Regions from separate parts of the Streptomyces sp. HNM0645 genome, predicted to be linked through region 2. Evidence: riboswitches for the same ligand, from Rfam matches in the RefSeq annotation. Region 2 holds a riboswitch; each other region holds the start of a gene.
What was found. Region 2 has a riboswitch for cobalamin ahead of QMZ92_RS08720 ((2Fe-2S) ferredoxin domain-containing protein). Riboswitches for the same ligand answer to the same signal wherever they lie in the genome.
Positions count from the first base shown of each region.

Region 1: linked by a shared signal. The riboswitch ahead of QMZ92_RS31135 (SCO2321 family membrane protein) and the one ahead of QMZ92_RS08720 ((2Fe-2S) ferredoxin domain-containing protein) in region 2 are both predicted to bind cobalamin.
Region 3: linked by a shared signal. The riboswitch ahead of QMZ92_RS03995 (ribonucleoside-diphosphate reductase subunit alpha) and the one ahead of QMZ92_RS08720 ((2Fe-2S) ferredoxin domain-containing protein) in region 2 are both predicted to bind cobalamin.
Region 4: linked by a shared signal. The riboswitch ahead of QMZ92_RS11470 (CbtB domain-containing protein) and the one ahead of QMZ92_RS08720 ((2Fe-2S) ferredoxin domain-containing protein) in region 2 are both predicted to bind cobalamin.

Region 1 is NZ_JASHLT010000059.1:22,747-28,430, reverse strand. It holds gene QMZ92_RS31150 (ABC transporter ATP-binding protein) at 1-449, opposite strand, end outside; gene QMZ92_RS31145 (energy-coupling factor transporter transmembrane protein EcfT) at 446-1,552, opposite strand; gene QMZ92_RS31140 (SCO2322 family protein) at 1,852-2,541, opposite strand; gene QMZ92_RS31135 (SCO2321 family membrane protein) at 2,541-3,800, opposite strand; cobalamin riboswitch at 3,914-4,050, opposite strand; gene QMZ92_RS31130 (Strvi_7410 family MBL fold metallo-hydrolase) at 4,260-5,300, opposite strand; gene QMZ92_RS31125 (aldehyde dehydrogenase) at 5,567-5,684, shown strand, end outside.
Region 2 is NZ_JASHLT010000010.1:97,044-102,727, reverse strand. It holds gene QMZ92_RS08735 (SulP family inorganic anion transporter) at 1-657, opposite strand, end outside; gene QMZ92_RS08730 (carbonic anhydrase) at 767-1,369, opposite strand; gene QMZ92_RS08725 (hypothetical protein) at 1,550-1,948, opposite strand; cobalamin riboswitch at 2,191-2,373, shown strand; gene QMZ92_RS08720 ((2Fe-2S) ferredoxin domain-containing protein) at 2,418-2,807, shown strand; gene QMZ92_RS08715 (ABC transporter substrate-binding protein) at 3,033-4,022, shown strand; gene QMZ92_RS08710 (FecCD family ABC transporter permease) at 4,019-5,176, shown strand; gene QMZ92_RS08705 (ABC transporter ATP-binding protein) at 5,173-5,684, shown strand, end outside.
Region 3 is NZ_JASHLT010000004.1:148,796-154,479, forward strand. It holds gene QMZ92_RS03990 (ribonucleotide-diphosphate reductase subunit beta) at 429-1,436, opposite strand; gene QMZ92_RS03995 (ribonucleoside-diphosphate reductase subunit alpha) at 1,492-3,873, opposite strand; cobalamin riboswitch at 4,001-4,141, opposite strand; gene QMZ92_RS04000 (YbdD/YjiX family protein) at 4,334-4,540, opposite strand; gene QMZ92_RS04005 (carbon starvation CstA family protein) at 4,551-5,684, opposite strand, start outside.
Region 4 is NZ_JASHLT010000014.1:111,733-117,416, reverse strand. It holds gene QMZ92_RS11485 (SigE family RNA polymerase sigma factor) at 1-437, opposite strand, end outside; gene murJ (murein biosynthesis integral membrane protein MurJ) at 434-2,134, opposite strand; gene QMZ92_RS11475 (lipid II:glycine glycyltransferase FemX) at 2,281-3,459, shown strand; cobalamin riboswitch at 3,519-3,700, shown strand; gene QMZ92_RS11470 (CbtB domain-containing protein) at 3,739-3,954, shown strand; gene QMZ92_RS11465 (CbtA family protein) at 3,973-4,743, shown strand; gene QMZ92_RS11460 (C40 family peptidase) at 4,802-5,684, opposite strand, start outside.

The sequences.
Region 1 (5,684 bases), on a different contig from region 2:
CGCTGCCGCTGCCCACCCGAGAGCGTCGCGAGGGGACGGTCGCGGAGTTCCGCCAGCCCCAGCAGGTCCAGCGTCTCCTCGACCCGCCTTCGCATCACGGCGGGCGCCAGCCCCAGCGACTCCATTCCGTACGCCAGCTCGTCCTCGACCGTGTCGGTGACGAAGTGCGCGAGCGGATCCTGGCCCACCGTGCCGACGACGTCGGCGAGTTCGCGCGGCTTGTGGGTGCGGGTGTCGCGCCCGTCGACCGTCACCCGACCCCGCAGCGTGCCGCCCGTGAAGTGCGGCACCAGCCCGGAGACCGCCCCCAGCAGTGTCGACTTGCCGACTCCCGAGGGCCCGACCAGCAGGACGAGCTCGCCCTCCGGGACGGTGAGGTCCACCCCGGAGACCGCCGGCGCCGCCGCGGCGTCGCCGTACGTCACCGAGACGTTCTCGAAGCGGATCATGACGTGGACTCCTTCGGCGGCACGGGCGCCACGAACGCGGGCAACAGGCCCACCAGCACCGCCGCGGCGGGCCACAGCGGCAGGGCGGGCACGGTCAGGGGGACGACGCCGGGATGCAGCGCACCGGGCTGGTAGGCGCCCGCGCGGATCATCAGCGCCGCCACGACGACGCCGGAACCGGCCACCAGCCAGGCCCTCGGACCCCAGCGGTCCGGGCGGTAACGGGTGCGGACCTGGCGCCGTCCGCCGAGCCACAGCCCGCCCAGCGCCGCCGCGAACCCGCCGAGGAGCACGGGGAGGCCGTACCCCGAGCCTTCCGCGGCGAGCAGTCCGTACGAACCGGCGCACACGCCGAGCAGCCCGCCGAGGGTGAGCGCGGTGGTGGTGCGCCGCACGGCCGGGGGCACCTGCGCGGTACGGCCGTAGCCGCGCGCGTCCATGGACGCGGCGACCGCGACCGAACGCTCCAGCGCCCCCTCCAGGACCGGCAGCCCGATCTGCAGGACCGCCTTGACCCCGCCCGTCGGACGGCCCCGCAGCCGCCGTGCGGTACGGAGCCGGAGCACGTCGGCGACCATGTTCGGCGCGAACGTCATGGCGACGACGACGGCGACCCCCGCCTCGTACAGCGCGCCCGGGAGCGACTTCAGCAGCCGGGCCGGGTTCGCGAGCGCGTTCGCCGCGCCGAGACAGATCAGCAGGGTCGCCAGCTTCGCCCCGTCGTACAGCGCGAACACCATCTGCTCCGCCGTCACCCGGCCACCGACCCTGACGCCCCGCGCCCAGTCCGGCAGGGGCACCTCGGGCAGTGTGAGCAGGACGCGGGTGCCCGGGATGGGCGAACCGAGGACGACGGAGAACACCAGCCGGATCGCGATCACGGCGAGGCCGAGCTTGACGAAGGCGCCGTACGAACGGGCCCAGGGGGCGTCCGTGCGCCGGGCCGCCACGACGTATCCGGCGACGCCCACCAGCAGCCCGAGGAGGAGGGGATTGGTCGTCCGCGAAGCGGCCGTGGCGAGGCCGAGCGCCCAGACCCACCAGGCTCCGGCGTGCAGCGCGTTGCTCCGGCCGGCGGCGGGCGCCCGCAGGGCACCGCGCAGCGGTCGGCGCTCCCGCGGGGCCCGGCCGGACGGCCGACTGCCGCGGGGCGCGGCGCCGCTCTCGTGGCTCCCGTCGTCCGGGCCGCCGACCGGGCCGCTGCCGGAACCTTCGCCGGAGCCCGTGTCCGCGTCCGGACCGCTTCCGGGGCCGTCGACCGGACCGCTTCCGGAGCCCCGGCCCGCGCCCGGCTCCCGGTCGCCGGGGCGGGCGTGCGGGACACCGCCCAGCAGTCGGACGGGACGCCGCCGTCCGTGCGGCTCCGCGGGGTCGTCCGCCGGCGTGGGCACGGGCGTCCGGGTCATCCGCGGCGGCGGGACTGCCAGAACGCCGCCCCGCCCAGCGCGAGCACGGCCGCGATGCCCGCGAAGAGCCCCAGCGTGGGGCCCCCGCCGGCCGCCTCGCCGCCGGCCGCCCCGGAGGGCTTCCCGGCCGGCGGGGCGGAGGCGCCGGACTCCGCGGGCGCCGGGTCCCCGGCCGAGACCTGCTCGCCGCAGCCCGTCCTCGGGTAACCGGAGATCGCGCACAGCAGCGCGTCCGAGTTGTAGCGGAGCGGCTTGGCCACCGCCGCCAGGGCCTCCGCGCTGGTGGCGTCCGAGGGGACCGCGGCGCAGCCGGACGCCGGCGCGGACGGGGGCCGCTCACCGGACGGCGCGTCCGCCTCGGTGCCGAAGTCGATCACGACCCCGACCCGTTTGGTGCCGGGCTTCGCCGGGGTGTCCGCGCACAACTGGGAGAAGGAGGGGGCGGTACGCGGCTTCGCCGAGTCCTGCGAGTCCGCGCTGACGGAGAAGCGGTATCCGTCCACCGAGCCGTCGGCCGGCCGCGCCGTGGCCGGACCCTGGGTGGCGTAGGCCCAGGCGGTACCGCCGGACTGCCAGAACGACCAGTACCGGTATCCCGCCGCCTGCGCCTGCGCCTGCCCCGCCACGCCCGGCACCGCGAGCACGGTGCCGAGCGCGAGGAGGAGCGCGGTCAGTCGCCTGCGCATCACTGCTGCTTGCTCTTCCGGCGGCCGCTGATCAGGATGCCTATGCCGGCACCGGCCGCGAGGCCGGCGCCGACGATCCACCAGATCCCGGCGCTGTCGCCGCCCTTGTGCTCCTCGCCCGCGTCGCTCTTCGTGCGCGGAGCCGGCGGCTCGGTGGTGGAGGCCGGCGCGGGACCGGTCGCGTTGAGCTGCCGTACGAGGTCGGCGCCGCCGAAGTCCCGCGGGTCGTCGCCATGGGCGTGCGCGGCGAGGATCAGCTGCGCGTACGCCGCCGGGCCGCCGTCCTTCGCCCACGCCGCGGAGTTCTTCTCCAGCCACTGGACCGCCCTGTCCGCCTTGTCGCCGTGCCCGGCGGCCGAGAGCGCGAGGACCGCGTCCGCGGTGTTGCCGAAGTCCGGGAGCGGGGCCGGGTCGGCGGCGCCCGGCATCGGCGGCGAGTCCAGATGGCCGGTCTTCGCGAGCGCCGTGGCCAGGTACGCGGCGCCGTTGCGGGCCGACTGCTCCGGGGTGGCCTTCGCCGGGGAGGTGCAGGCGGCGGGGCCGCCGTCCGGCTCCGGGCCGGAGACGACCAGGCCGCGGCCCAGCCCGGCGAGCACGGCGGCCGCGGTGGCGTCGCCGTTGGCGAGGAGCTTTCCGGCCTCGTCCGGCTGGTAGGCGAACGCACCGCCGCCGGCCTTGTCGGCGCATGGCACGGCGAACGTGACCAGCGCGTCGAACGGGCTCTTGCCGCTCTTCGACTTCACCTCGCCGGGCCGCGCCTTGGCCGCGGCGAAGGCGCCGATCACGACGGACGTGGAGTTCGCGTCGGACGGCATGCCGGGGTTGTAGCTCCAGCCGCCGTCCTCGTTCTGCACGGACTTCAGCCACTCGAGGCCCTTGTTCACGGCCTCCCCGTGGCCGCCGAGGGCACGCAGGGCCTGTACCGCCGCCGCGGTGGCATTGGTGTCCAGCATCGTCTTCGCGTCGCACGGCTTGGACGCGTCCGCGCGGTAGGAGGCGAAGCCGCCGTTCTCGCACTGCTGCCCGGTGAGCCACCCGACGGCCTGCTCGGCGGGCACGGTCTTGGCGACGTCCTGGGCGAGCAGGGCCAGCGACTGTCGCCACACCCCGTCGTAGGTCGGGTCCTTCGTGCCGTAGAGCCCGGCCGGGAGCGCCGCCGAGGGGGAGGGGGTGGGGGCGGCCGTCGCTGCCGGAGCAGCGGTCACGCAGAACACGGCGGAAGCGGCGGCGAGCGCTGCTGCGCTGCGGCGAACTGACATGGCGGGCTGGGCCTCTCCTGTGGGGAGCCGGGCACAGGCACGCTGGGGTACCAGGCTCCGGCCCCGTATTCCTCGACGGTGCCTGCCAGCGGGCCGGTCCCGATGGCACGAGCCGGTCACGGCCGGTACAGGGCATTCCGACTCGCCGCCGGCGACGGCGGCTCACGGTTGCGGGTCAGTGCCGGATTCGCACCGGCTTCCCCCCGTACGGGTGTGATGACGACTCGCACACTCTACCGGCCCGTAATCCCAGCCCCTCGGGACGGGCGGCCGGGTACGGCAGGAGGCCCTCGACGGCCCTGCCCACCGGGCCCCGCGCGGTTCTCGGAGAGGGGCCGGCGGCTTGTGCGAGGGTCCGGCTCGGATGGATCTCGGTGGCCCGGAGCGGTCGGCGGGACGGTCCGGCTCGGGTGGCTCTCGGTGGCCCGAGCCGTGCTCATCCAGCCCTCGCACTCCGGCTCAGCCGACCGCGGTGTACGCCACCGGGGCGCTGCCCGGCACCGCCTCCACGCGGCCCAGTTTCACCAGGCGGCGCAGATGGGCCTCGGCCTCCGAGACGGCGATGGTGCGCGAGCCGTAGGGGATCTCGTCCCACGGCCGGTTCCACTCCATGCGCTCTGCCAGTTGCCAGGGGGTCAGCGGTGCGGCGAGGAGGGACAGCAGCCCGGTCAGCCGCTCCTCGTGGTGGGCGAGGAGCTCCCGGACCCGTGCCGGGGCGTCGGTGAAGGCGTGCTGGTGCGCCGGGAGCACCTCGGCGGCGCCGAGGCGGCCGACGCGTTCCAGCGAGTCCAGGTAGTCGCCGAGGGGGTCGGTGACCGCGGAGTCGTCGGGGTCCTCGTACAGGCCGATGTGCGGGCTGATGCCGGGGAGCAGATGGTCGCCGGAGAAGAGGCGGCCGCGGCCGGGGAGGTTCGCCGGATGCTCCTCCTCCAGGTGCAGGCACACATGGCCGGGCGTGTGGCCGGGAGTCCAGACGGCCCGCAGCCGCCGTCCGGCGAGGTCCACCAGTTCGCCGGGTGCGATCTCGCGGTCGGGCAGGGCCGCCCGCAGCCCGGGGAGGGCCCGCATCCGGCCGCGCTCGCGGGCCGCGAGCAGCGGGGCGAGGTGCTCCTCCGGCGCGCCGACGGCGGTGAGCTTCCCGGCCAGGTAGTCGAGCCAGGCCCCGGGCCGGGCCTCCCGGGTGCGGCGGACGACGGCGATGTCGGCCGCGTGCATCGCGATCCACGCGCCGGACGCCTCGCGGACCCTGCCGGACAGCCCGTGGTGGTCCGGGTGGTGGTGGGTGACGAGTACGCCGTGGACGTCGGCCACCGCGAGGCCCAGTTCGGCGAGGCCGTCCGAGAGCGCCGTCCAGGACGCGGGGTCGTCCCATCCGGTGTCGACGAGGACGGGCCCGCGGCCGGTGTCGAGGACGTGGACCAGCGTGTGGCCCAGGGGGTTGTCCGGGATGGGGACCTTGAGGGACCACACACCGCCGCCGTGCTCCGTCACCCGCGTCATCGGCTCCCCATCCTCCCGGCCCGGGCCCAAGAACGAGAACCCGTTCCAATGGTCGCCCAAGTCGACTTCATTGCAAAGGGCTCGGCGGTGTGCGGGGCCGGGGCGGGGAGCGCCGGTCCGCGCCCGCGCCGATGCTTCCCGGGAGCGGGTTCCGGCCGTGGACTCCTCCGGCGGGAACTGGTATCTGTTCAGGCGGTCGGCAAATCTGAAATACCGTCAGAAAAACTGGAGCGCTCGGAGAGCCGGGGCCGCGGGAGGCAGTCGTCATGTCCGAACTGGTGGAGCACGGGAAACTCTTCATCGGCGGGGAGTTGGTCGATCCCCTCGGCACGGACACCATCGAGGTGGTCTCGCCGCACACCGAGGAGGTCATCGGACGCGTCC
Region 2 (5,684 bases):
CTCGACCCGTGCGATGGGCAGGTCGAACAGGGCGGTCAGAGCGGTCGCGATGCCCACCGCGACCAGCGCTCCCGGCACCACCCGTGCCCGTCCCGGGACGCGCGGCCACACGGCGATGAGCCGCGCCGTTCCCACGCCCACGGCGAGGGCCAGAAGCGCGTTCTGCGAGGTGACGGTGGCGAGGACGAGCCGCGGCAGACCCGCGAGGTCGGCCAGTCCGCCACCCGGAGCCTTGGCGTCCGCCAGCGCGTAGAGCTGGCCGGCGATCAGGACCAGCCCGATACCGGCGAGCATGCCCTGGACGACGGCCAGGGAGATCGCGCGGAACCACCGGCCGAGCCGCAGGGCGCCGAGTACGAGCTGGATCAGCCCGGCGCCGAGCACGATCACGCCGAGGGCGGGCAGCCCGTAGTCGGACACCGCCGTGAAGACGAGGACGGTCAGTCCGGCGGCGGGGCCGCTGACCTGGAGGCTGCTGCCGGGCAGCAGCCCGGTGACCAGACCGCCGACGATGCCGGTGATGAGGCCGAGTTCGGCCGGGACGCCGGAGGCGACGGCCACGCCCACGCACAGCGGCAGGGCGACGAGGAAGACGACGAGGGAGGCGGTGACGTCGGCGCGGAGGGTGCGCCGTTGCTCTGCAGTGATCAGGGGCATGGCGTTCTTTCAGGAGGTGAGGAAGGAACGTCGTGGGCGTCCGGGCGGGAGCGGCGGGCGCCACGGTGCGTGCGGCCGCCGGCGCCGATGGCCGGGGTGTCGGCCCGGATCACAGGGGCCGGAAGGTGCGGCCGTCCGCCGCGCAGGCGAGGACCTCGCCGGACTCGACCGTGTAGAACCAGGCGTGCAGCCGCAGCCGGCCCGAGTCCAGCCGCCGGGCGACGCAGGGGTAGGTCCGCAGATGGCCGAGCTGGGTGAGGACGTGCCGCTGCACGGCGGGCGTCAGTTCCTCGTCGGTGGACGGCGCCGGCGTGTCGTGCCCGGTGCGGTGGCCCGCCCTGGTGAGCCAGCGCCGCACCAGCGGCATGCTCCGGACGTCCTGCTCCCGCAGCAGGCCCTTGACGGCGCCGCAGTGCGAGTGCCCGCACACGACGATGTCGGGCACCTCCAGGGCCTCCAGGGCGAACTCCAGGCTGCCCCCGACGGCGCAGGCCGCCTGCGGCCGCCAGGGAGGGACGATGTTCCCGGCGGTGCGGACCTCGAACACGTCGCCGGGCCGGGCGCCGGTGATCAGCGAGGGGATCACCCGGGAGTCGGAACAGGTGATGAACAACGCCTGGGGCCGCTGCCCCCGCGCGAGCGCCGCGTAGGCGTCCTGCTGGCCGGCGATCCGCGCGGGGAACTGCCGGGCGTGCTCGATGAGTGACTGCATGGTCGTACCTCGGTCTCTTCGATGCGGAGCGGGTCTGCCTGGTCGAAGAGGGGTGCGCCGCGGCGGCCCTGACGCCTCGTGACGACGGCGCCGGCCCGCACCGGACGTCCGTCCCGGCGCTCGCCGGGGCTGTGCCCTGGCGGCTCGGGGATGGGCGGTGTCCGGTGGCGCACCTGCCGGTCAGCAGCGGAACGACTGCAGGGTGCTCAGGGTCGGCGCCGGTACGGCGCCCGGGTTCCGGCTGTGTCTCGCGGTCCCGGCCGACGTGCCGCGCGGAGGGCCCGTCGTCTCGTTCGGGGCGCCGCCGCCGTGGCCCGTGTTCCCGTAGCCGGGGCCGGCGGGGCCCTGGGCGCCGAGAGGGGTCAGCCGCGAGGGATGGTTGCGCGGGTCGTACTCGTCGTGGTGGAGTCCGGCGCCGTCGGCGCGGACGACCACGGCCGCGGTGTGGGGGGTCCTGTTCTCGGTCGAGACGACGGCCGCCTCGGCCCGGGGCGCGTCGGGGGTGGCGCACAGTGGAGTCACCACGTGCAGCAGCACCGCGCAGATCAGCAGAATGCCCGCTGACACACGTGAGATCACCGCCGGACTCCTTGGATGTCAGTGCTGCGCCGGGCCGAACATTACCGTTCCTTTGCCTCGTTTTCCGGTTGATTACTGCGTCTTTTGCAGTATGTGGTGTTATCAGCCTGGTTCGCCCGGTGTTCGGGTGCCACCGGTGGGCGTCCGTTCGCGTTACGGCCGACGGCCCTTCGTGGTCCCGGCCGAGGGGCGTGACGGGCCGTCCGGGCCGCCGGATCCGGACGCGGCGTGGACACGGCGCGGGATTCTGCGATGATGTCCGCCGTAAAAGGCGACGGCGGAACGAGGAAGCCGGTGTGAATCCGGCGCGGTCCCGCCACTGTGATCGGCGAGCGGACCCCGAACGGACCACTGCCCGGATGCGGGTGGGAAGGCCGGGGCGAGCGGAGACCCGAGAGCCAGGAGACTCACGCGGTCGCCTCCTCGAGCTGACTGGGGCGGATTTCCCCGGAGAGGAGAGCTTGTCGTCGTGCCCAGGGGACCAGTGGACACCGGCCCGGTGCCGTGCCGGATCGTCGTGTGCCGGGACTGCTGCTGCGGCAGTCCCAAGGTGACCGGAGTCGACCACGCGCAGCAGACCGCGCGTCTCGCGGAACAGGCGCCGGTGCGGATCTCCGACTGCCTGGACGTGTGCGACCAGGCGAACGTCGTCGTCGTGCAGCCGTCGGCCGAGGGCCGGGCCGCGGGCGGGCGTCCGGTCTGGTTCGGACTGGTGAACGATCCGGCCGCGACCGAGGACGTGGCCGCGTGGGTACGCGCGGGCGGGCCGGGGCTCGCCGAGATGCCGGACATCCTCGGGCTGTACGCCTTCACCCCGCCACGGCGCGTCCGTTCCGGGCGGCTCCGTGACGCCGGCTGAGCCGGCGGGCCCCTCGCCTCACGAGCGCGCCCTGCTGACGTACGACCGCGTCAGGCGGCGTACGCACGCTTCCGACTGACGTCCCACCACTTCCGCCGACCGTACCGACCGTTCCTCCGGAGCGGCGCCGGCAGCTCCTCCTCGGCGGTCCAGCGCGACTGCGCCCGGACCCGCCGGGGCCCGGCCGCCCTCCGGCTCCTTACCGCGGTGAGAGGACCCACTCCCATGATGGGCATACGCCCTGAGTTCCTGCTGTCCGCCCTGGCGGCGGCCCTGCTGGTGTCCGGCTGCGGCGCCCCCGGTGCCCGGGAGGACGCCGCCCCGGCGGGTCCCGCCGCCGAGGGGTTCCCGGTCACGGTGACCAACTGCGGGGTGAGGACGACGTACCAGCGTCCGCCCCAGCGGGCGGTCTCGCTGAACCAGCACGCGACCGAGGTCATGCTGGCCCTCGGTCTGGAGAAGTCCATGGTGGGCACCGGTTACCTCGATGACCGGATCTTGCCGGAGTACCGTCCGGCCTACGACCGGATCGAGGTGCTGGCCGAGGAGTACCCCTCCTTCGAGACCCTCCTCTCGGCCGAACCGGACTTCGTCTACGGCGGGTTCGCCAGCACCTTCGACGAGAAGGAGGGCCGCAGCCGCGCGGCTCTGGCGAAGGCGGGGATCGACTCCTACCTGAACGTCGAGGAGTGTCCGGCCGGGCCGGTGACGATGGCCGCGATGGATCAGGAGATCCGCAACGTGGCCCGGATCTTCGGTGTGCCGGAGCGTGCCGAGCGGGAGTTGGAGCGGCTGCACGCCGTGCTCGACCGGGTCGAGGACCGGCTCTCCGGGGTGAAGCCGGTCGAGGTCTTCGTGTACGACAGCGGCGACAAGACCGCGTTCACGGCGGGCGGGGCCGGGGTCGGCAACGAGATGATCAGGCGGGCCGGCGGGGTGAACCTCTTCGCCGATCTGGACAAGGCGTTCGGTGATGTGTCGTTCGAGCAGGTGGCCGAGAGGGCTCCCGAGGTGGTGGTGATCTACGACTACGGGGACCAGTCGGTCGAGGAGAAGAAGCGGTTCCTGCTGGCGCACCCGGCGCTGAAGGACGTGCCCGCGATCCGGGACAAGAGGTTCGCGGTGCTGCCGTTGTCGTCGACGGTCCTGGGGGTGCGGGTGCCGGCAGGCGTCGACTCCCTGGCCCGCCGGCTCCACCCGGAACGCTTCAAGTGACCGGCACGGGCACGAGTTCGGGTCCGACGGCGACCACCGGGCCCGCCCGGGGCGGGGCCGGCACCGGGAGCACGGCGAAGGCGACCGCCGGCCAGGTGCACGACGGGGCTCCCCGGGCCCCGGGCCGGCGCAGGGCTGCCGTCCCGTACGCGCTCGTGCTCGCCGCGCTGGGCGCGCTGGTCCTCGGGGCGGTGACCTTCGGCATCGCCGTGGGATCCATCGGCGTACCGGCCGGACAGGTATGGGGCATCCTGCTGCACCGGGTGCATCCCGCACTGGCGGAGCCCGACTGGACGCAGGTCCGCGAGACCATCGTCCTCGAGGTCCGGCTGCCCCGCGTGCTGCTCTGCGCGGTGGTCGGAGCAGGCCTCGCCGTCTGCGGGACGGCGCTCCAGGCGCTCGTGCGCAATCCGCTGGCGGACCCCATGCTGCTGGGGGTGTCGTCCGGGGCGTCCGTGGGCGCGGTGACGGTCGTCGTCTTCAACGTGAGCCTGTTCGGGGTGTTCTCGCTGCCCGTCGCGGCGTTCCTCGGCGCGCTCGCCGCACTGGTGGCCGTCTATCTCCTGGCTCGCTCCGGCGGGCGGATGACCACGGTGCGGCTGGTGCTGGCCGGGGTGGCCACGGCCGAAGTGCTGTCGGCGGTGGCGAGCTTCCTCGTCGTCACCTCGAACGACCCGCGCAAGACCCAGTCGGCGCTGCGCTGGATGCTCGGCGGCATGGCGGGCACGACGTGGACGACGGTGTGGATTCCCGCCGGGGCCGTGCTGCTCGGCACGGCCGTGCTGCTCGGGGTGTGCCGCTCGCTGAATCTGCTGCTGGCGGGGGAGGAGGCGGCCGTCGCGCTCGGCCTGGACGTGCACCGCTTCCGCGCCTCGCTGTTCACCCTCGTCGCCCTGATGATCGGCACGATCGTCGCGGTGAGCGGGCAGATCGGCTTCGTCGGACTGATCATGCCGCACGTGGTGCGGCTGCTCGTCGGCGCCGACCACCGGCGCGCACTGCCCGCCGCCGCACTGCTCGGCGCCGCCTTCCTCATCGTCACCGATCTGGCCGCCCGTACCCTCATGAGTCCCGAGGAGATCCCCGTGGGCATTCTCACCGCCCTCGTCGGAGGGCCGTTCTTCCTGTGGCTGATGCGCCGGAGGACGGCATGACGGGGACCGGAGCCGTGGGCGCGCCGGGAAGTCTGACCGTGGAGGACGTCTCGGTGGTCCTGGACGGCAGGGCACTGGTGGAGGGCGTGTCGCTGAGTGCGTCCCCCGGCGAGATCGTGGGCCTCGTCGGCCCCAACGGCGCGGGGAAGTCGACCCTGTTGCGCACGGTCTACCGGGCGCTGCGCCCCACCACGGGGCGGGTGCTGCTGGACGGGGAGGACGTACGGCGGATGCCGGGCAAGCACCTGGCGCGCCGACTGGCGGCCGTACTGCAGGAGTCCCCCGGGGAGTTCGGGCTCACCGTGTACGAGGTGGCGGCCATGGGCCGCACCCCGCACAAGCGGGCCTTCGAGGGGGACACCCCGGACGACCGCGCCGTCGTCATGGCCGCGCTGGCGGAACTCGGCGCCGCCGGACTGGCTTCCGCGCCGTTCGGACGGCTGTCGGGCGGAGAGAAGCAACGGGTGCTGATCGCCCGGGCCCTGGCCCAGCGCGCGGGGACGATGGT
Region 3 (5,684 bases), on a different contig from region 2:
GGCCGTTCCGGCGCGTCGGGAGTTCCTGCCCCGCCCCGAACACGGTGGCGGGGAGCGGGCGTTACCGCCATCGGGCCGGCAGACGACTGCTTCCCGGGCCCTGCTGACGTGTGTCGACGGACCCGGGCGTCCGACCCGCACTCGCTGTGCGCCCTCGCCCGGCAGGCCCGCGACCACGGCTTCAACCGCATCCTCGGCCCCCGCTGCCCGGGCCACGGCGACCGCACGCACGTCGACCACCGTGCGAGCCGCCTCTGGTCGGCGTTCGGCCGCGGGGTCTGCACGGCGGGCCCGGGGCCGAGGCGACAGGTGAGCCCGTCCCGTGAGCCGCGCCGGGCGGAACGACGCGACGACGACACGGGCGGGTGCCCGGACCGATCCGCGGTCCGGGCACCCGCCCGTGCACCCGGCTCCGCCGGGCGCCGTCCTCAGAAGTCCTCGTCCAGATCGACCGTGCCCTCCACGGCGACCTGGTACGCGGACGGCCGGCGCTCGAAGAAGTTCGTCAGTTCCTGCACGCCCTGCAGTTCCATGAAGGAGAAGGGGTTCCGGGAGCCGAACACCGGGGCGAAGCCGAGCCGGCTCAACCGCTGGTCGGCGACGCACTCCAGGTACTCGCGCATCGACTCGGTGTTCATTCCCGGCAGACCGTCGCCGCACAGGTCGCGGGCGAACTGCAGCTCCGCCTCGACCGCCTCCTTCAGCATGTCCGTGACCTGCTGGCCGAGCGCGTCGTCGAAGAGCTCCGGCTCCTCCTTGCGGACCGTGTCCACGACCTCGAACGCGAAGTTCATGTGCATGGTCTCGTCGCGGAACACCCAGTTCGTGCCGGTCGCCAGCCCGTGCAGTAGACCCCGCGAACGAAACCAGTACACATAGGCGAAAGCCCCGTAGAAGAACAGCCCCTCGATGCAGGCCGCGAAGCAGATCAGGTTCAGGAGGAAGCGGCGGCGGTCGGCCTGCGTCTCCAGCCGGTCGATCTTCTCGACCGAGTCCATCCACCGGAAGCAGAACCGGGCCTTCTCCCGGATCGACGGGATGTTCTCCACCGCGGCGAAGGCCGCGGCGCGGTCCTCGGGATCGGGCAGATAGGTGTCCAGCAGCGTCAGATAGAACTGGACGTGCACGGCCTCCTCGAAGAGCTGCCGCGACAGGTACAGGCGCGCCTCGGGGGAGTTGATGTGCTTGTACAGCGTCAGCACGAGGTTGTTCGCGACGATCGAGTCGCCGGTCGCGAAGAAGGCGACCAGGCGGCCGATCAGGTGCTGCTCGCCCGGGGTGAGCTTGGCGAGGTCGGCGACGTCCGAGTGGAGGTCGACCTCCTCCACCGTCCAGGTGTTCTTGATGGCGTCCCGGTAGCGGTCGTAGAAGTCCGGGTAGCGCATCGGGCGCAGGGTCAGCTCGAAGCCCGGGTCGAGCAGGTTCTTGTCGTTCATAGCAGCCGGCGCGGGGCGCCGTCCTCCAGTGGTGGTGTGCGGATGCGGGGCGGAGTTACTGGCAGGCCTCGCAGGACTCCGGGTTCTCCAGGGAGCAGGCAACGGCGTCGGGGTCGGCCGCCTGCTGGACGGGGATGGTGGCGGCGGCCGGCGCCGCGCCCGAGGCGGCGCGGGCGATCCGCGTCGCGGGGCGGGAGCGCAGGTAGTACGTGGTCTTCAGGCCCTGCTTCCACGCGTACGCGTACATCGAGGAGAGCTTGCCGATGGTCGGCGTCTCCATGAACAGGTTCAGCGACTGGGACTGGTCGAGGAACGGGGTGCGCGCCGCCGCCATGTCGATCAGGCCGCGCTGGGGGATCTCCCAGGCGGTGCGGTACAACGCCCGGACCTCCGCGGGGATCCAGTTCAGGCCCTGCACCGAGCCGCCCGAGTCGCGCAGCGCCTCACGCGTCTGCGCGTCCCACACGCCGAGCCTCTTCAGGTCGTCCACCAGATAGGAGTTCACCTGGAGGAACTCGCCCGACAGCGTCTCGCGCTTGAAGAGGTTGGAGACCTGCGGCTCGATGCACTCGTACACACCCGCGATCGATGCGATCGTCGCCGTCGGCGCGATCGCGAGGAGGAGCGAGTTGCGCATGCCGGTGGTGGCGACGCGCCCGCGCAGTGCGGCCCAGCGCTCCGGCCAGGCGAGCTCGGCGTCGTAGTGGTCGGGGTGCAGCACCCCGCGGGCGGTGCGGGTCCGCTCCCAGGCCGGGAGCGGCCCGTTGCGCTCCGCGAGGTCGCAGGACGCCTCGTAGGCGGCCAGCATGATCCGCTCCGCGATCCGCGTCGACAGGGCCTTCGCCTCGGCTGAGTCGAAGGGCAGGCGCAGGCTGAAGAACACGTCCTGGAGGCCCATGGCACCCAGGCCCACCGGGCGCCACTTGGCGTTGGAGCGGCCGGCCTGCTCGGTCGGGTAGAAGTTGATGTCGACGACCCGGTCGAGGAAGGTGACGGCGGTGCGGACGGTGTCGTCCAGCCGCTCCCAGTCGATCACGTCCTCGCCGTCGGCGGCGTCCTGCACCACGAACGCGCCGAGGTTGACCGAGCCGAGGTTGCACACGGCGGTCTCGCCGTCGTCCGTGACCTCGATGATCTCGGTGCAGAGGTTGGAGGAGTGGACGACGGTGCCGGGCTCCGCGGTCTGGTTGGCGGTGCGGTTGGAGGCGTCCTTGAAGGTCATCCAGCCGTTTCCGGTCTGGGCGAGGGTGCGCATCATGCGCCCGTAGAGCTCACGGGCGGGGATGGTGCGGCGGGCGAGCCCGGCGGCCTCCGCCCTGCGGTAGGCGGCGTCGAAGTCGCCGCCCCAGAGGTCCACGAGGTCGGGCACGTCGGCGGGGGAGAACAGCGACCACTCGGCGTCGGCGTTCACCCGGCGCATGAACTCGTCGGGGATCCAGTGCGCCAGGTTGAGGTTGTGCGTGCGGCGCGCCTCCTCGCCCGTGTTGTCGCGCAGCTCCAGGAACTCCTCGATGTCCGCGTGCCACGTCTCCAGGTAGACGCAGGCCGCGCCCTTGCGCCGGCCCCCCTGGTTGACGGCCGCCACCGACGAGTCCAGTGTGCGCAGGAAGGGCACGATGCCGTTGGAGTGCCCGTTGGTGCCGCGGATGAGCGAACCGCGGGAGCGGATGCGGGAGTACGACAGCCCGATGCCGCCGGCGTGCTTCGAGAGCCGTGCCACCTGGTGGTAGCGCTCGTAGATGGAGTCCAGCTCGTCCAGCGGCGAGTCCAGCAGGTAGCAGGACGACATCTGGGGGTGCCGGGTGCCGGAGTTGAAGAGCGTGGGGGAGGACGGCAGGTAGTCGAGGCGGCTCATCAGCCCGTACAGGGAGGCCACTTCGTCCAGCGCGCGCGGGGACTCGTCCTCGGCGAGACCGCAGGCGACGCGCAGCATGAAGTACTGCGGGGTCTCGATGACCTCGCGGGTGATGGGGTGCCGGAGCAGGTAGCGGCTGTAGAGGGTGCGCAGGCCGAAGTACCCGAAGCGGTCGTCGGCGGCCGGGTCGACCAGCGAGTCGAGGTGCTGGGCGTGGGTCTGCACGAAGGCGGCCGTACGGTCCGCGATCAGTCCTTCGCGGCTTCCGACGGCGATGGAGGCGGAGAACGCGGTCGCCCCCTGCCCGGCAGCCTCCTCCGCGATGGTGAGGGTGAGCAGCCGGGCCGCGAGCCGGGAGTACGCCGGGTCCTCGGAGATCAGGCCGGCGGCCGCCTCCGTGGCCAGTTCGCGCAGTTCGGCCTCGTCCGAGCCCGCGTGCCGGCCCCGGAGGGCGGCGGCGGCGACCCGGCCGGGGTCGGCGTCGGGCAGGTCCGCGGTGAGCTCGGTCAGGGTCCGCAGGAGCGCGGTGCCTGGTCCGTCGGCGAGCTGCGCTGAAGCAGGATCGGGCGGCGCGATGGTCACGGGGGGTGCTCTCCCTCGCTCGGCTGGGGGCCGGCGGGGCAGGGGCACGGACGCACACCCGGGCAGGGCGGACCGCGTCCACCGGCCTTTTCCGCGAGGCCCGGACGTCTGGGCACCCGAGCCGGACGGTCCGGGCGCACCGTCGGCAGGTCCTCGGACTCACGGGCGTACGAGGACCTGGAACAGGCCCCGCGCACGCCGTCACACCGTTGCGGGACAGTTCCGGATTCCCACCGGATTCCCCTGCGGCGACAGCGAGCATGAGCATACATGTGGGGGCGGTGAGTTGCGGAACCCCCCACATGTTGTGTCGTGGCCTCGCTCGGGACCCAGGGCACGGGTGGCCGGCCGGTCCGGTCGTCCGTGCGAAGCCGGGCCGCGGGCTCCACGGTCACGGCGACGGGCCCCCGCGTCTCCCGGAGGGAACGCGGAGGCCCGTGTGCGCCGTCGGCGGGGGCGCTCAGCAGCAGCGGAATCCCTTGCGGGGGTCCGCCTCCCGTTCGTCCATGCGGCGGCGTTCGAACTCGCGGCGGGACATGACCTCCGCGTCGGGGTCGTGAGAGCGTGCATGAGCCACGTAACGGTCGTACACCGACTCGCCCGAGACCTCGCGCACGTACCAGCGGACCCAGTCCACGGCCCGACGTACTCCGCTCACCGCAGCCATGACCCCCACGCTACTCACGCCTTGCCGTGCCCGCAGCCTCGGAGCCCGCGGCGCCGGCACCGACCGCCGCGAGCTCCGCCTTCTCCTCCTTGGTGGGGAACAGCCCGGCGGGCGCGACCAGTTTCGACTCGACGTACGGGACCTCGGCGAGCCGGACGGTCTCGGGCTCGCTGACCGCCTTGAGGCAGACCCGGCCGGCGTCGGCCAGGACCACCACGATGAGCAGGGCGAACAGTGCGCAGAGCACCCCGTCGACGGTCGAGTTGGTGACGATGGTGTGCATGTCGTCCATCGACTTCGCCGGAGCCAGCACCTCGCCGGAGTCGATGCCCGCCTGGTACTTGTCGCGCTGGGCGAAGAAGCCCACCTTCGGGTCGCCGGAGAAGATCTTCTGCCAGCTGGCGGTGAGGGTGACCGTGGCGTCCCAGGCGAGCGGGACGGCCGTGACCCACGCCCACTTGAGACGTCCGGACTTCACCAGCAGCGTGGTGCAGACGGCCAGGGCGACGGCCGCGAGGAGCTGGTTGGCGATGCCGAAGAGCGGGAAGAGCTGGTTGATTCCGCCGAGCGGGTCGTGCACGCCGACCCAGAGGAAGTAGCCCCAGCCGCCGACGACGACCGCGCTCGCGAACCAGACGCCCGGCTTCCAACTGACCTGCTTCATCGGCTTGTAGACGTTGCCCAGCGTGTCCTGGAGCATGAAGCGGCCCACCCGGGTGCCCGCGTCGACCGTGGTGAGGATGAACAGCGCCTCGAACATGATCGCGAAGTGGTACCAGAACGCCTTCAGCCCGGCGCCGCCGATGACGGCGGAGAAGATCTCCGACATGCCGAGCGCGAAGGTCGGTGCGCCACCGGTGCGGGAGAGCAGGCTCGCCTCCTCCACGTCCTTCGCGGTCTGTGTCAGCTGCTCGGGGGTGATGGTGAAGCCGAGGTTCGCGACCGCCTGGGAGGCGGAGTCCACCGTGGTACCGATGACCCCGGCGGGGGAGTTGATCGCGAAGTACAGTCCCGGATCGAGGATGGAGGCGCAGATCATCGCCATCACCGCGACGAACGATTCGGTCAGCATCGCGCCGTAGCCGATCATCCGGATCTGGGTCTCCTTCTGGATCATCTTCGGGGTGGTTCCCGAGGAGACCAG
Region 4 (5,684 bases), on a different contig from region 2:
ACCGCTGCGCTGGTCGAGCCGGTCTGCCGGGCCACCTCGTCCACGGGCAGGTCGACCAGATGATGCAGGACGACGGCGCGTCGCTGCTGAGGGGAGAGGTGCCGGAGCGCCGCAACCAGGGCCACGTGGTCCGGGTCGAGACCGGGCACGTCCGCGGGCGGCCCGTGCCGGAAGTGGGCCTTGACCCGGTTACGGGCTCGACGCCACGAACTCACCGCCAGCCGCAGGGCGACCGTGCGTACCCATGGGGTGGGATCTCCCTGCTCGGCCAGCTCGTTCCAGCGCGGCCAGGCTCGCGCGTATGCCTCCTGTACGGCGTCCTCCGCCTCGGCGATGTCGCCGGTCACTGCGTACACGACGACGATCATGCGTCGCACGCTTTCCGCGTAGAACTTCTCGAAGTCCCGCTCGGCGGAGTCGTGCACCGAAGCCGTCACAGGCCGCCTCCTGGTCGTTCCGCGCGGCGCCGGCCGCGGGCTCCCAGACGCCGGCGCAGCGGTGCCAGCAGGGCGTCCACCTCGGGCACGCCGAGCGGGCGGGCGAGCAGCAGCACGGACAGACCGACGAACCCCGTGCCCGCCAGCAGCGCACCTCCGTCGACGAGCGGGCCGTCGCCCAGCAGCCTGGCGCTCAGCCGGTCGACGGCGAGCGCCGCGCCGGCACCGGGCAGGCACGCGACCGCGAGCCGCACGTGCGTACCGAGCGCGCCCTCGAGTCCCCGCCCCAGGCGACGCCGTAGCACCGTCGCCGTGCATGCGAGTCCGGCAGTGCAGGCCATCGCGTACGCGCCCGCGATGCCGGTGACCGCCCAGCGCGCGGGCAGCACGGTGTAGGCGGCCAGTGACAGGCCCGCGTTGAGGGCGGCGATCACGAGGGTGAGGAAGAAGGGCGTACGGGTGTCCCCCAGCGCGTAGAAGCCCCGTGCGAGTACGTACTGCGCGGAGAACGCCGCGAGGCCCGGAGCGAACGCGGCCAGCATCCACCCGATCGCCTGCGCGTCGGCCTCGGTCACCTGTCCGTACTGGTAGGCGACGCCGGTGAGGCGAGGCGCGAGGAACAGGAACACGATGCCGGCGGGGACGATCGCCACCGCGGTGGTCTTGAGGCAGCGGGTGAGCTCCGCGCCGATCCGGCCAGGGTCGCCGGCGACCGCCGCGCGGCTCATCACGGGCAGCAGGGCCGTCACGAGGGAGACCGTGATGATGCCCTGCGGGACGACCCACAGCTGGTACGCGCTGCTGTACGCCGTGTACCCGACACCCGCCGCGATGCCCTCGGCGTCCGCCCGAATCCCGGCTGTCGTCGTGAGCCGGGTCACCACCCAGTACGCGACCTGGTTCACGAGCACGAGCAGCAGCGTCCACACTGCGGCCCGCACCGGTCGGCCAAGACCCGAGTTCCGCCAGCCGAGCCGCGGGCGCCACCGGAAGCCCGCTGACCGCAGGGCGGGCAGCAGAGCGAGCGCCTGCACTGCGATCCCCGTCGTACTGCCCATCCCGAGGAGGAGCAGCTGCCCGTCGGTGACCTCGCCGGCTCCGGTCGCCGTCGCGGCCACCACCAGATAGAGCCCGAAGACTCCGATCACGACGACGTTGTTGAGGACCGGCGTCCACATCATCGCCCCGAGCCGGCCCCGGGCGTTGAGCACCTGCCCGAGCACGGTGTAGGCGCCATAGAAGAGGATCTGCGGCAGGCAGTAGCGGGCCAGGGCCACCGTGAGGTCGTGCTGGGCACCGGTGTAGTCCGTGTACGCGGTGACGATCCAGGGCGCCGCGAGCACGGCCACGGCGGTGATCGCGGTGAGCGTGACCAGACAGAGGGTGATGAGCCGGTCGGTGTACGCGACTCCGCCGTCCTCGTGCTCCTTCGCGGCACGCACCAGCTCGGGCACGAAGACCGAGTTGAGCGCCCCGCCCATGAGCAGGATGTAGACGATGTTCGGCACTGTGTTGGCGACGTTGTAGGCGTCCGCGAGCAGTGCCGTCCCCAGGGCCGCGACGACCACCGCGCTCCGTACGAAGCCCGTGACCCGGGAGACGAGCGAGCCGAGCATCATCAACGCCTTGCCCCGCCCGCCGCCCACGTCCGCCCTCCGGGCGTCGACACCGGCTCCCGCCGGCCTTGTCCCCGTCACGCCGCACCCGCCCGTGAGCCGGTTCCGCGGACGTCGGCGAAATCGCCTGCCACATTCCGGCGCCGCCGGGCGTGCATGAGACAGGCGGGGGTATCCCGCCGCCCTCCCGCAGGAGGCGCAAGGACCAGAACGAGGAGACCTTCGACATGGCTGTCGCCGAGGTGCAGACGACCCACCGTGCCGGTGCCCTGGAGACCGTGCCCACGACCGTTGAGCAGCACCTGGCCTACCTCGACTCCCTCTCGGGACGTACGCAGGGCGACCAGGTCAGCTTCCTTCAGCTGCCGTCCTGGAGCGCCGTCAAGGACGGTTGGCGGGCCGAGCGGATCGGCTGGTTCGACGGGACGGGCCGCCAGCGTGCCGCCGCCCAGGTGCTGTACCGGCAGCTGCCCGGTACCCGGCGGTACTTCGCGTACATCCCGGAGGGGCCGGTGCTGGACTGGGCCGACCCGGCGCTGATGGGCGTCCTGCAGCTGCTCCTCGACCAACTGCGGGCGGCTGGGGCCTTCGCCGTGCGGATGGGGCCGCCTCTGGCGTACCGCCGGTGGAGCGCCGAGACGCTCAAGGCGGCCGTCGGCCCGGGGCGCCGGGTCGGCGACGTGCTGCCGGACGTCGTCGAGCCGATCGGGGCGGCCGTCGCGGACCGGCTGCGGGCGGCCGGCTGGCGGCGCTGCGGAGACGACGGCGGCGCGGGCGACGCCCAGCCCCGCCACCTGTTCGAGCTGCCCCTGGCCGGCCGCAGCACGGACGACCTGTGGTCCGGCTTCAACCAGGAGTGGCGGCGCAACATCAAGAAGGCGAAGACGGTAGGGGTGGAGACCTACCTCGGCACCGCCGAGGATCTTCCCGCCTTCTGCGACCTGCTGCAGGTCACCGAGCGGCGCGACGGCTTCCGCCTTGGACGTTCTCTCCCCTATTTCCAGCGGCAGCATCGAGAGCTCAACGCCGAGGAGAACGGGCGCATGCGGCTCTACCTCGCCCGGCACGACGGGGAGGTGCTCGCTGCTCACACCATGATCGTGGCGGGCCGGCGTGCCTGGTACCAGACCGGGGCCTCCGCCGATCACCGCCGCGAGGTCAGGCCGAGCAACGCTCTGCAGTGGCGACTGATCCGCGACGCACACTCCCTTGGTGCGGCCGTGTACGACATGCGGGGCGTACCGGACACCCTCGATCCCGCGGAGCGGTCGTTCGGGCTGATGCGCTGGAAGCTCGGCACCGGAGGGGAAGTGGTGGAGACCCTCGGTGAGTGGGAGCTGCCCCTGCAGGGAGCGGTGAACAAGACCCTGCACCGGGCCATGCAGGCGTACATGTCGCGCCGCTGAAGCCACCCCGGGGGCGTGTGGATCGGTCATGGGTGAACCTTAATCGATTCTTCTAAGTCATTTAGAAGTTTGTTGTGGGTTCGAGGGGCTTCCGCTACCTTGACCAGGACAAGTCAATCGATGGGCAGCGGAAGCCGGTGGGAATCCGGCACGGTCGCGCCACTGTGTGCCCGGCGGCAGCCGCTCATCTCCTGAGCGGTGCGGCCCGGCAAGTCAGACTCGCCCCCGTCGAGCGAGCTCCATCCGACCGGGACGCGTGTTCCCACTGGAGGTCCTGCCATGGCCCAGGCCACCGCTCAGCCGAGCGTCGCCGCCATCCCCGCCGCACTGCCCGTCAAGTCGATCCTGCCCTGGGCCGTCTTCTTCGGGGCCCTGATGCTGCTCGCGCTCTTCTTCGTCGGCGCCGAGCAGGGTGCCACCGCCATCTTCGCCGGCGAAGGCGTCCATGAATGGGTGCACGACGGCCGGCACCTGCTCGGCTTCCCCTGCCACTGAGACGGGGGCGCGAACATCATGAACTCCGCAACCGTCGGAAAGCTCCTTGCCCGCGGCATGGTGGCCGGCCTCGTGGCCGGTCTCCTCGCCCTGATTGTCGCCTACTTCCTCGGCGAGCCGCCGACCGAGGCCGGCATCGCCTACGAGGCGGCGCACAGCCACGAAGAGGGGGGCGCGGAGCTGGTCAGCCGCGCGGCCCAGTCCACCACCGGCCTCGCGACCGGCGTCCTCGTCTACGGCGTCGCCCTGGGCGGCATCGCCGCGCTGGCGTACTGCTTCGCCTTGGGCCGGATCGGTGGATTCGGACCGCGCGCCACGGCCGGGCTGCTGTCTCTTGGCGGCCTGATCGCCTTCTACGTGGTGCCGTTCCTCAAGTACCCCGCCAACCCGCCGGCCGTGAGCGATCCGGCGACGATCAGTCAGCGCACCACCCTGTACCTGCTCATGGTGGTGCTCAGCGTGCTGCTCGCCGTCTCCGGCGTGATCCTGGGCAAGCGGCTCGCGCCCCGTCTGGGCAACTGGAACGCGTCGGTTGCGGCAGGGGCGTTCTTCGTCCTCGCCGTCGGACTCGCGTACGCCTTCCTTCCCGCGGTCAACGAGATGCCGAAGGGCTTCCCGGCCGCCGTCGTCTGGCAGTTCAGGATCTCGGCGCTCGCGATCCAGGCCACGCTGTGGGCCGGATTCGGCCTCGTCTTCGGCGCACTGGCCGAGCGGCTGCTGCAGCCGCGCGAGTCTGGCGCACGGACTGCGGCCATGGAGCCGGGGGCGGCGGTCGCGCCCTCGTCCTGACGCCTGTCACGCGAGAGGGGCGCCGGTCTCGAGCCGGCGCCCCTCTCTGCTGCGTGCGTCAGCCGATGCGTACGCCCCACATGAAGGGCATGCCGCTGCGGGCGATCGATTCGTAGCGGACCTGCGCACCGGGCTTGGGCGAGTGCAGGATCTGCCCGTTGCCGGCGTAGAAGCCGACGTGGCTGAGATCGCTGCGCATGATGATCAGGTCGCCGGGCTTCAGGGCGCTGAGGGAGTTGATGCGCGTTCCGGCACTGGCTTGGGCCTGGGAGGTGCGCGGTATCGTCACGCCGGCCTGGCGGTACGCCCAGGACGTGAGGCCGGAGCAGTCGAAGGAGCTCGGGCCGCTCGCGCCCCAGACGTACGGCATGCCGACCCGGCTCTTGGCGGCGGCGAAGGCCGCTGCGGCGCGCTCGGAGGCACTTGCCTCGTTGCCGAGGTCGACCCGCGCGCTCGCCCGGTTGGCCCGGTCCTCCTCCTGCGCGATCCGGGCCCGTTCCTTCGCCGAGAGGGTGTTGAGGAGGCGCTGGGCCTCGCGCAGCTTGATCTGGATCTCCGTCTTCCGGTTGCCCAGTTCCTTCTGTACGGAGCCGAGGTCGCGCAGCTTCTCGGACGCTTCCCTGCGCTGCTGCTGGAGCGCCAGCTGTTGGGAGAGGAACTGCTGCAGTACGGCCGCCTGCCGCTCGCCGGCCCGGTCCAGGGCCGACGCCTTCTCGAGGTACGTGTCGGGTTCCTCGGAGAGGAACAGCTGAAGGGCCGGGTCGAGGCCGCCGGAACGGTACTGGCCGGCTGCCACCGTGCCGATCCGGTCACGGAGTTCGTTCAGCTCACCCTGCTTGCGCGCCGCCGCCTCCTGGAGGCCCGCCACCTCCTTCTTGAGCGCGTCGGCCTTCTCCTTGGCCCCGTTGTACTTCTCCGTGGCCTGGGTCGCCTGCTCGTAC